3 regions of the Paenibacillus sp. P4_A7 genome follow, and region 3 is predicted to be linked to each of the others. Evidence: riboswitches for the same ligand, from Rfam matches in the RefSeq annotation. Region 3 holds a riboswitch; each other region holds the start of a gene.
The links. Region 3 has a riboswitch for cyclic di-AMP ahead of AC1DWN_RS03265 (hypothetical protein). Riboswitches for the same ligand answer to the same signal wherever they lie in the genome.

Region 1 (3,275 bases), on a different contig from region 3:
TAGAGCAGAAAAATCAAATAGATGCTCATAACGGAAAAACTGGTCATGATACTTAGCTTGATATAAATAAAAGTCACGCCATGCCAGCTGCCTAAGCCATGCGTCCGCGCCTGGCAATCCAAGCGTGGTCTCATAGGCTTGACGTGCTGAAATAGCTCCCGTATTCAAGAAACGAGAGAGACCGCTCGATTGCTCTTCAGCGTAAGCATCACGGCTATTCGCATAGATGGCTAATCGTTCTCGAACAAATCGATCCAGCTTGCCAGTGGATTTAGCGGGGCCATATCCGGCCGTCGACTCACCAAGCGCACAAGAGGCATGATTAGGCAAGGAGAAGCGGGATGAGATACTTCCACTTATTTCACATAACGTAGTAAGGTCGTGAATGGTTGCTGTGCCCATAGGGGTATAACTTTGCAGCATGTAGCTGCTCCACATTCGGTAGAATGGCGTAAATACTTTGTAGGGTTCAGAGCGTCTAGCAAAAGCTTGAAAGCTCTCTAAATCAGCAAGCGACGCATCCTCAATAGACAACCAGCGACTGCCTAGCTTAAACGCGGCTTGCTGCAGCCTCTCATCGCGGCTGCGGGAGTAGGGGGTATAGTCTGCATGCACGATAATCTCATCAATGGAATGCTGTTGCAGCAGCGCCTCTACGATCTCTACTGGATCGCCGTATAAAACATGCAATTCTTTCTGAGCTTCGGAGTAGCTATGCAATAAGGAGGCTGCTTGGCCAATGAAATTACGTCCACTATGGCTTGTGAGCTGACCTTCACCTGTTAAAATCGGATCTAATATAAGTAAATGGATGCCCATTGTATTCTTAGTGCGTAAATAATCAAATGCGCGGAGATCGGAAACGCGCAAGTCCTTGCGATGAATAAATAAATACATCGGATATAGCTCCCTTCAAAGCAGCAGGTTATAAGCTTATCCCACTCATCAGTGAAATAGAAACAACAAAGCCGCATGTGGTTTGTCGACAAGGACAAACTACTGCGGCTTGGCTGTAAGAACTTACTGTAGCATCCTAGGTAGAAGGGTGCTTACTCTACTTTATTGTTCGTCAGCAAATTTCTCGAAAGTGTCCATTGACATCACACGACGTGCTGTCACGAAACGTTTCTCATAATAAGAGGAGTCAAGTTTGTCTGTTACTACCCCTCTGGATGTGGAGGCGTGTGCAAACTTACCATCTCCAATATAAATGCCAACATGGGATATAGCGCCATTATTGCCGCCAGACGTGTCGAAGAACACGAGATCTCCCGCAATTAGGTCTGCTTTAGCGACCTTCTTGCCTGACTTACCTTGGGATGTAGATGTACGGGGAAGATCCACGCCCATTTTATCGAACACATAGGTAGTAAAACCGGAACAATCGAAGCCTTTCGACGTATTTCCTCCACCTTTGTACGGGCTACCAATAACATCATTGATATATCCGTCTAGTTTGGAGTCTGCGAAAACGCTTCCCGCTTGAAAAGTAAGGATGAGTACTAAACCTAAAAGTAATGCGCTAATCTTCTTCAATTGTAAAGCTCCTTCCAGTGCCGACGAGGTTAGCTGTGGGGTTCGGTTGAAGGTTCCCTATGATTCCTCAGGCGCTGAACGAGTCAGACGTCGGAATCAATTCACCCAAAGTGGTTCCCCCGTTTCCCGTTAGGGAATTTGGCAGGTTTGTATTGCTTTGAAGAATTATTCGATTATTTTCATTGATCTCCTGCCTTTACTGTTAATTTCTAATAATTCTCATGGAACTTTCTGACTAAAAGGTTCGTTTAAACATTTTTCATGTAATATAAACATCTTTGAGTAGTTCTTTCTAACTAAAAAGGAATAACTCAATTTCATTAATTATGTATACACTCCTTAAAATATACCGAATAGACCGGTAGCTCCTTTGCTGCATGGACAAGTTGAAATAGCTAGAAAGCACGATTCTACGCGGTTTTACATTGAAAGATTAGAAAATTTTCATACTAAAAAGCCTCTCAACCTACGCTGCAGCGCAGAAAGGGAGGCTCTAATAACTAGTTATTTCATTTGCAAGGAATCGTACTGCGTTGCGATCGTCCATACCTTCATAAGCGTGCGTACTAGGTTATAGCCTTGATGTAGGATGAGTGCGAACAGTCCGGCCCAGATTAGCGATAGACTTGTAACGACGAGTCCAATTCCTGCACCGATAGCCCACATGATCAACGAGATGGAAGCATAGGTAAGGAAGTTTTTGATGGAATGCCATAAGTAGCGGAACACGCCCTCGCCTGATACAGCACCGAATTGCATCGCTAGAAAAAGCAGATGAAGCACTGTTGCCCATAGAATCCATATTACGGTACTAGGAAGCATCGTTTGTAGTAGATTGGGTACCGAGCCGCTATGCAAAAAGGAACCGAAGGCGCGTGGCAGCAGCCACCAAGCAGGAGCTAACGTAAGTACAGTTTCCACCCAGTATAAGAGCAGAACGGGCTTCCAGGCCTTCTTAATGCCTTCAAGGAAACGGGTGCTGCCGTTACTTCTGGCTTGGTGCAGAGAATAGAATAGTCCGGCATTGAACAAAGGTGTCAGCAGCATCCGAATGGCGAACAGTCCACCAAGCATCCATAAGTAGGGAGACACCAGATCCGTTTTGATTAGCTGAAACTGGGCTTCTGTCATGAACAGCTGAACGGCGTTATCAGATGGAGAAGCGCTGGGGAAACGTCGTAATAGCGGCGCTACGACAGAATCAATAAAACGGTACAGAAAGAACCCCCAAAGCAATTGATACAGAAAAAGTAAGATCACGAGATAAAAATGTTTGACTGCCAGGGACCAGCCTTGCTTCATATATATCTTCATCTTTTATCGCTCCTTGAACCCATATACTTACCAGCTGAATGACCCAAGCAGCCCTTCAATCAATTTCGAAACGCCGAGGCTCCACCTTGTGCGTGTTTCATCAGGCAACTGCGCTTGCATATAGTTGTTGATCAGCTTGTTGTCTAGTACATTTCTGTGTTCTGGATCGACGACGGCCCATACAAGTGGAGCAGTGTGAACCTGCTTATATTGAATATGAGAGCTGTCTGCATTCCATTGCTTTGTTACGGTCATGCCGTCTTTGAACTGCATAGTAATTGGAATCGAACCGTTGATACCACCATATTTTTTAATGAGAACGGTTGATTCGTACATTTGTACGCCATCCTGCTTAACTGGCTTTACTTGGATCGCTTCTACAGCAAAATCGGCCATTTGGTTGTGATAAACGTATTGATTGAAGT
Region 2 (3,275 bases), on a different contig from region 3:
GACGTTCTTGTTCACGGTGAATTTGAACGTACGGATATGGTTGAATTTTTCGGTGAAAAACTAGGTGGATTCGCGTTTACACGTAACGGTTGGGTACAATCTTACGGCTCACGCTGCGTGAAGCCGCCGGTTATTTACGGAGATGTTATATTCAAAGAGCCAATGACTGTAACGGAAAGTGTATATGCACAATCACTAACAAACAGGCCTGTAAAAGGAATGCTGACTGGACCTATTACGATTTTGAACTGGTCATTCCCACGAAACGACATTACACGAGAACAAGTAGCTTACCAAATTGCACTGGCTCTGTCTGAGGAAGTAAAGGCGCTTGAAGCAGCGGGTATTGAAATGATTCAAGTCGATGAGCCTGCTTTGCGTGAAGGACTACCGCTTAAACGGAGTGAGTGGGATGCTTACTTGAAATGGGGAGTACATGCATTTCGCCTGTCAACAGCAGATGTTCGTGACACGACACAAATTCATACGCATATGTGCTATTGTGAATTCCATGACATTATTGACTCGATTCTAGCGCTTGATGCAGACGTTATATCCATTGAGACATCTCGCAGCCATGGTGAACTAATTCACAGCTTTGAGGAGAATACGTACGACCAAGGTATTGGTCTAGGTGTATATGACATTCATAGCCCTCGTGTACCGTCCGTTGAGGAGATGGTCAGCATGATCAACCGTGCGCTTAAGGTGCTCGATCCTACCCTCTTCTGGATCAATCCAGACTGCGGCTTGAAAACACGCGGCATGGAAGAGACCGTTGCATCGCTTCGCAACATGATGCTGGCGACTTACCAAGTAAGAGAGAGTGCTGTTCAAGTTTCACTGTGAAATTTATCAATAGATAATTATTTTTAAGTTTTCATTTTTATAAGTATTTATATAGCTCAGAGAAACGATTGTTTCTGCGATTAAGGAGATAGCTAACAGCTATCTTCTTGTAAAATGCCATCAAAAAACCACTCGGGCCGACTTTGGTTCATTATGAACCAAAGGACCTGAGTGGCCTTTTTGACGAAATTTTCAGTTAATTCAACGATACATAATGGATAGCCCGTTGTCTTAACACAAATTCTTCGGACTCATTAACGATTTGAGCTGAATCGGCAGTTAGAGCAGCAATGTGATTGACCGCATCTGTAAAACAGTTAAATATGCGACCGTCTTGATTAGTCTTGTCATAATGGTAATCGTTCAAAGTAGAAAGAACGATACTGCCAATGAAGGAAACAAGCAGATCACTACAGCGATCCAAGTCGAACATATCCTCGTTGTCATTTACAAAGAGCTCACTCCAACCATAACCCTGGTTGCTTGTTACTCGAAGACACACGCGAAAGCCTGCGGAATCGATTGCGAGAGCGGGGATTACGAACAACTCAATTCGAGAGACCGATAAAGAAGGGGACTGTTCAGCAAAAAAGGGTACTTGGTTAGAAGATTGACAAAACATAAATAAACCTCTCCTCTTTCCGCTTACGAGGTTAGCTGTCGGATTCGGGCTAGAGAGAATGCCCTACCAGGGTTACAAATCCCCGGATTCACCCCTTGCGAATGTAAAAACTACAAGTTCGCGTTGGTTCCCCCGTTTTTTCAATCGAAAAATTCAGCGTTTTTTGGTTTGTTCTTATATTTTAAATCGCTTTACACCGTTTGTAAACCATTAAACAGACCAAACCGAAGACGGATTGGTCTGTTTAATGGCTTGAGATCGTATCAAGCTTTATCTGAAGGCGCTATCCAATCCTGAGACCAAGCTTGAATTTCGCGAATAATCGGCTCAAGCGCTCGGCCTTTCTCGGTTAACGAATATTCAATGAGAACAGGTATTTCTGGATAGACCTGACGGTCAATTATCCCTTCAATTTCCAGTTCCTTGAAGCGTTCAGACAATAGTCTGCCGCTAATCGGTAATGCGGACTGAACAGCACAGAAGCGCTGCGGCCCAGCTAATAGTTGATTTATGATTAGGCCGGTCCAACGTTTGCTAATCAAGTCCATTCCCTTCTGGAAACGGGGACAAAGGGTTGGCTGTTCCATGCATATCACCTCTTTTTAATTCCTTCTAATTATAACTTCAATAACTTATTTATACAAGCAAACCTCAGTATTGTTAATAACTTGACTACGTTTAGTGATGAAAGTATAATTAGTTACAAATAGTAAGTAACATRAGGGGGCATCAATTATGAATCCATTATTTTTGGCACATGGCTCACCTATGCTAGCCATTGAACAAAATGAATATAGTCAATTTCTTCAGCAAACGGGGGCTAAGCTGCAGCCGAGTGCAATCGTAATTTTTACAGCGCATTGGGAAACAGAAGAGATAACCATTTCATCGAAGGACGATGAATATGAAACGATATATGATTTTTATGGATTTCCAGATGAGCTTTACAAGCAGAAATATCCGGCAAAAGGATCCACAAGAATCGCTGCTCTAGTAGGGAAGCTCTTGAACGATAAGGGCATAGAGACAGCATTTGACACAGAGCGCGGACTTGATCATGGCTCATGGACGATGCTGAAGCATATGTTTCCGATGGCAGATGTTCCTGTTGTTCAAGTATCTGTAAACCCATTCCGACCTGCGGAGGAACAGTATCGAATTGGTGAAGCACTGCGAAGTTTAAGCGCAATGAATATTTTGCTGATCGGAAGCGGCGTTACGGTACACAATCTACGAGCAGTAAATTGGGGACAGAAGGAAGCGGAAAGCTGGGCACTTGAGTTTGATCAATGGTTAATTGATAAAATGAGCATTCAGGATTTAAAATCCCTTTTTCAATATGAAAAACTTGCGCCGCATGCTAAAATGGCAGTACCTCGTGCTGAACATTTCGTACCTTTATATATAGCAATGGGCAGCGGCAATGCTGCAACAGCGCCCAAAGTCATTTATCGCAGCTATGAGTTTGGTACACTTAGTTATTTATCACTGCAATTTTAATATTCCATTCAACTAAAGTAGGTGAACAGCTTGATTAATTCAAATATTTCTGCAATATTGAAGGATAAAATAAAAAGAATAGAAAACGGTCAGGGCGATATCTATGTTGTCGGACCTATTAATTTACCTGTTGATGTAGACGGTGAGACGAAAACGTTCCACTGGTATAGCTGGCTTCGCAAGGAAGCGGGCGAAGAGCAATCGGTCGAGGAGCTTATTGAAGATTTAAATCATTTCTCCTATGCTGATATGCAGCAATCGAGTGTGCTAGTGTATGGTGATTTTGAGAATCATGCAGATGCGC
Region 3 (3,275 bases):
ACGTGCAAAGCGATTTCTAGAGCAGGTTCTATAAGAAAGCTTATGAAACAGCTATAAAGGAATAAAGACGCAAGAAGGGCCGACACCAAGTAGACAACCTGCTTGGTGTCGGCCCTTCTTTTCTATTGCTTAAAAAGCATAATAGGATTGAGATAGATCAATCAAATAGGAACGATCCAACATCTCATCATCCGAAATCGGTTCCTGAAATAGAGTTCTCGTGTACAGCTTGTCCGCTAAGTCTGAAAGAGCAGATTTGACAAGATCCGTTCTATCCTGCCCCCACGCCTCTGCATGAGATTGAGCAAACATAAGCGCGTCGGGTACCGAGAGGCCTTTGAGATGGTTGAAAACGGACGCCCACTGGACCAAATCCGCATTTCTCTTCTCACATGGAAGTATATATTCACTCCAGCCATTAATGCTGCCGCTTGCGATTTTGAGTATACCGCAATTGCATCCACTGGTGATTTCGGGCATCTGCTTCTCAAGGAGCTTGCAATCAAACCGATAAATCTCCATTAAGCCAACCCTACAGTTCTTCAAGTAGTCGCTATGTACAACCGGCAGAGGTTTAGTGATATTCAATACTACCACTCTTCTTTCTTCATAAGTTTAATAGAAGATAGCACACTAAAAAGCCCGTGAGCAGAGAAATCTGRACACGGGCTTCTTTCGCATCATCATGCGAAGAAAGTACGGGTAACGGTTCTCTCACAATACGCTTACGAGGTTAGCTGACGGATTCGGGCTTGCGAGCGCCCTACCTGCGACATGCTTTCAGCATGCCTTACAGGATTCACCCCATGAGGGATTCTAGCTTACGAATACCTTCGTTTGGATCCCCCGCATCCCTATTCGGGATTTATGCGTTTTGGATAAGCAGCAGATGCCCATCCTTATTTGAATCAGTATGGTATTGAACTGAATATTACTCCGGCGGTATAAAAATGTAAACCCCAATTTGAGCATTCCTTGGTTATAATTCCACCAATTTAGTCGATGAAAGCGCATCAATCTACATCATGCCTTTATTATCTGCCATATTGCTTCTTCAAGCTGACTATTTTGCAATAAGCAAGAGATACCGAGATAATACTAGCTACACGGAGTATATAGGGGGTGTGATGGTTATAAGATCCCTCTAAGTGCCGTTTATTGTAAAATTTGAATCATAGTTATTCTTTACAGAAATTTTTGTCAGGCGTATGATTCATCTCAGGATTCATACAACGTTTCCTTCTTAGAACGCTTAATTTTCACAAGCGTAAACGGCTGTCGCCGTCTTCTACGGCAAAAGCTTTCGTTTCGCGGTGATAGATAAGTACGTTTATAAGTGAATACTTATAAATCCTTATCTATAAAGAAAAACGGGGGAACCACATGAAAGTGTTGCACGGACGGTGTGAGAGCTGTTCTGGTGTGATGCTTGGGGTGAATCCCGGTCACAGGAATGCAGTTCATTCCTGAGGACTGGGTAGGGCGACTCTCACCGCCCGAATCCGTCAGCTAACCTCGTAAGCGTGGTATAGGCAGCATCTATAAATGAGGATTCATTCATTTGATAAGTGTTGTTTTGGAGAGAGAGGATGATGAAGCTTGTAATCGGAAGCTACGACCACAGGGCGTAAAGGCTGTGGTTTTTTAAAATATAGAAAATATGTTTCACCATGCATCTTTATCGCTGAATCCTTGAACAAAGGAACGGGGGAACCAACAGCAGCCGTGATCATCGAAGTCCGAGCGGGACAACGTATCCGGCGCATGGGGTGAATCTTATGTGCAAGCTACTTGTACATAGGTAGGGCGACTCTCACGCCCGAATCCGACAGCTAACCTCGCAAGCGTATCGAGAGAGGCAACGACTATCGTGCGAAAGTCACGGATTTATTTCCTGTGCCTTCAGAAGCCGCGAGAAGAGTTCCTCTTCTAGCAGGCTTCTTTTTTGTTGTCTTCTCTTCAACTAACCAGGAGGAGAATCGAAATGATAGAACCAGAATACATCCTTGTATCTGCACCGAACCATACAGGCGAAGGCTTCATTCGTCACCTAATCGCTCAAGGATTTCCTGTCGCCGCAATCGTGAACAACTCCGAAGAAAAGCGAAGAATGGAATTGCTTGGAGTGAAGCGGATTCTGATGGTAGATACGAAAGATATAAACACTTGGACTGTGCCCGATTTCTCTGTAGGGAAAGTGTTCCTATTCGAAAGAAGCTTTACCCTATGCTGCCGATATATTCAGCTCTGCAGGAAATGGACGTCTAAACCGATTTACGTCATTACACACACGAATAACCCTCGTATGATTTATAAAGCTGTGGGGGCCAATTATATCATCTATACCACGAGCAGCGAGGTATCGTTTCTTGGCAGAATGCTAATGGAATGATGGAATTCAATAATCGAAAATACGGGGAGTGAACGTACATGTTGGATGTGTACATGGTATTGATTCTAGCCGCGACCTTTGGGTTATTTTCCGCATTTTTATTTTGGTGCGAACGCGTTATTCAGGATTCGGGAGGCGAACGAAAATGATCATCGTCTACATTTTTACGGTGCTTATCTTTGTATATTTGGGTTACGCCTTAATTAACCCAGAGAAATTTTAACTTTTTTCAACAAAGCTCTCTGAGGAGGATATGTAAAACATGGGCATTTTTCAAATTGCTATCGTTATTATCATATTGGTGCTGCTCGTTAAACCTTTGGGCACCTATTTGTTTCACGTATTCTCAAACGAAGAAAACCGGACGGATAAATGGTTCTCTTTTGCAGAACGCCCTATTTATTGGCTGCTCGGTTTAAAAGATCGCAAGGGAATGACTTGGAAAGTTTATGCACTTAGCTTCATTATTACGAACATTGCACTCGTCGCCTTCGGTTATTTTATATTACGGATGCAGAAGTTTCTGCCCTTTAACCCGAATGGTATCGACAACATGGAACAGACGCTATCATTCAATACCATTATTAGCTTTATGACGAATACAAATCTTCAGCATTACAGCGGAGAAACCGGCTTGTCCTACTTCTCGCAAATGGCTGTTATTACGATGCTGATGTTCACCTCCGCCGCTACAGGCTTGTGTGTAGCCATTGCATTCGTAAGAGCCATTACGAGCAAGGGCGGAACGATCGGAAACTTCTTTCAAGATTTTGTAAAAGCGAATGTTCGTGTATTTTTACCGCTTGCGTTCATCGTCATGTTAGCGCTTGTGGCGCTGCAGGTTCCGCAAACGCTCGATTCTACATTAAAGGTAACGACTTTA

Region 1: it holds a riboswitch for cyclic di-AMP, as region 3 does, so the genes downstream of both, AC1DWN_RS13585 (C40 family peptidase) here and AC1DWN_RS03265 (hypothetical protein) in region 3, are expected to answer to the same signal.
Region 2: it holds a riboswitch for cyclic di-AMP, as region 3 does, so the genes downstream of both, AC1DWN_RS16425 (hypothetical protein) here and AC1DWN_RS03265 (hypothetical protein) in region 3, are expected to answer to the same signal.

Annotation. Positions count from the first base shown of each region.
Region 1 covers NZ_JBFUHJ010000085.1:11,486-14,760, forward strand. Annotated here, with positions in the region: gene AC1DWN_RS13580 (cryptochrome/photolyase family protein) at 1-897, opposite strand, end outside; gene AC1DWN_RS13585 (C40 family peptidase) at 1,060-1,536, opposite strand; cyclic di-AMP (ydaO/yuaA leader) riboswitch at 1,540-1,690, opposite strand; gene AC1DWN_RS13590 (hypothetical protein) at 2,041-2,850, opposite strand; gene AC1DWN_RS13595 (M1 family metallopeptidase) at 2,878-3,275, opposite strand, start outside.
Region 2 covers NZ_JBFUHJ010000124.1:10,184-13,458, reverse strand. Annotated here, with positions in the region: partial or broken gene metE (5-methyltetrahydropteroyltriglutamate--homocysteine S-methyltransferase) at 1-849, shown strand, start outside; gene AC1DWN_RS16425 (hypothetical protein) at 1,046-1,471, opposite strand; cyclic di-AMP (ydaO/yuaA leader) riboswitch at 1,477-1,640, opposite strand; gene AC1DWN_RS16420 (winged helix-turn-helix transcriptional regulator) at 1,735-2,058, opposite strand; gene AC1DWN_RS16415 (DODA-type extradiol aromatic ring-opening family dioxygenase) at 2,204-2,971, shown strand; gene AC1DWN_RS16410 (GTP cyclohydrolase II) at 3,002-3,275, shown strand, end outside.
Region 3 covers NZ_JBFUHJ010000011.1:26,841-30,115, forward strand. Annotated here, with positions in the region: gene AC1DWN_RS03255 (amino acid ABC transporter ATP-binding protein) at 1-34, shown strand, start outside; gene AC1DWN_RS03260 (hypothetical protein) at 130-588, opposite strand; cyclic di-AMP (ydaO/yuaA leader) riboswitch at 707-882, opposite strand; cyclic di-AMP (ydaO/yuaA leader) riboswitch at 1,342-1,539, shown strand; cyclic di-AMP (ydaO/yuaA leader) riboswitch at 1,673-1,863, shown strand; gene AC1DWN_RS03265 (hypothetical protein) at 1,985-2,392, shown strand; gene AC1DWN_RS03270 (potassium-transporting ATPase subunit F) at 2,538-2,615, shown strand; gene kdpA (potassium-transporting ATPase subunit KdpA) at 2,655-3,275, shown strand, end outside.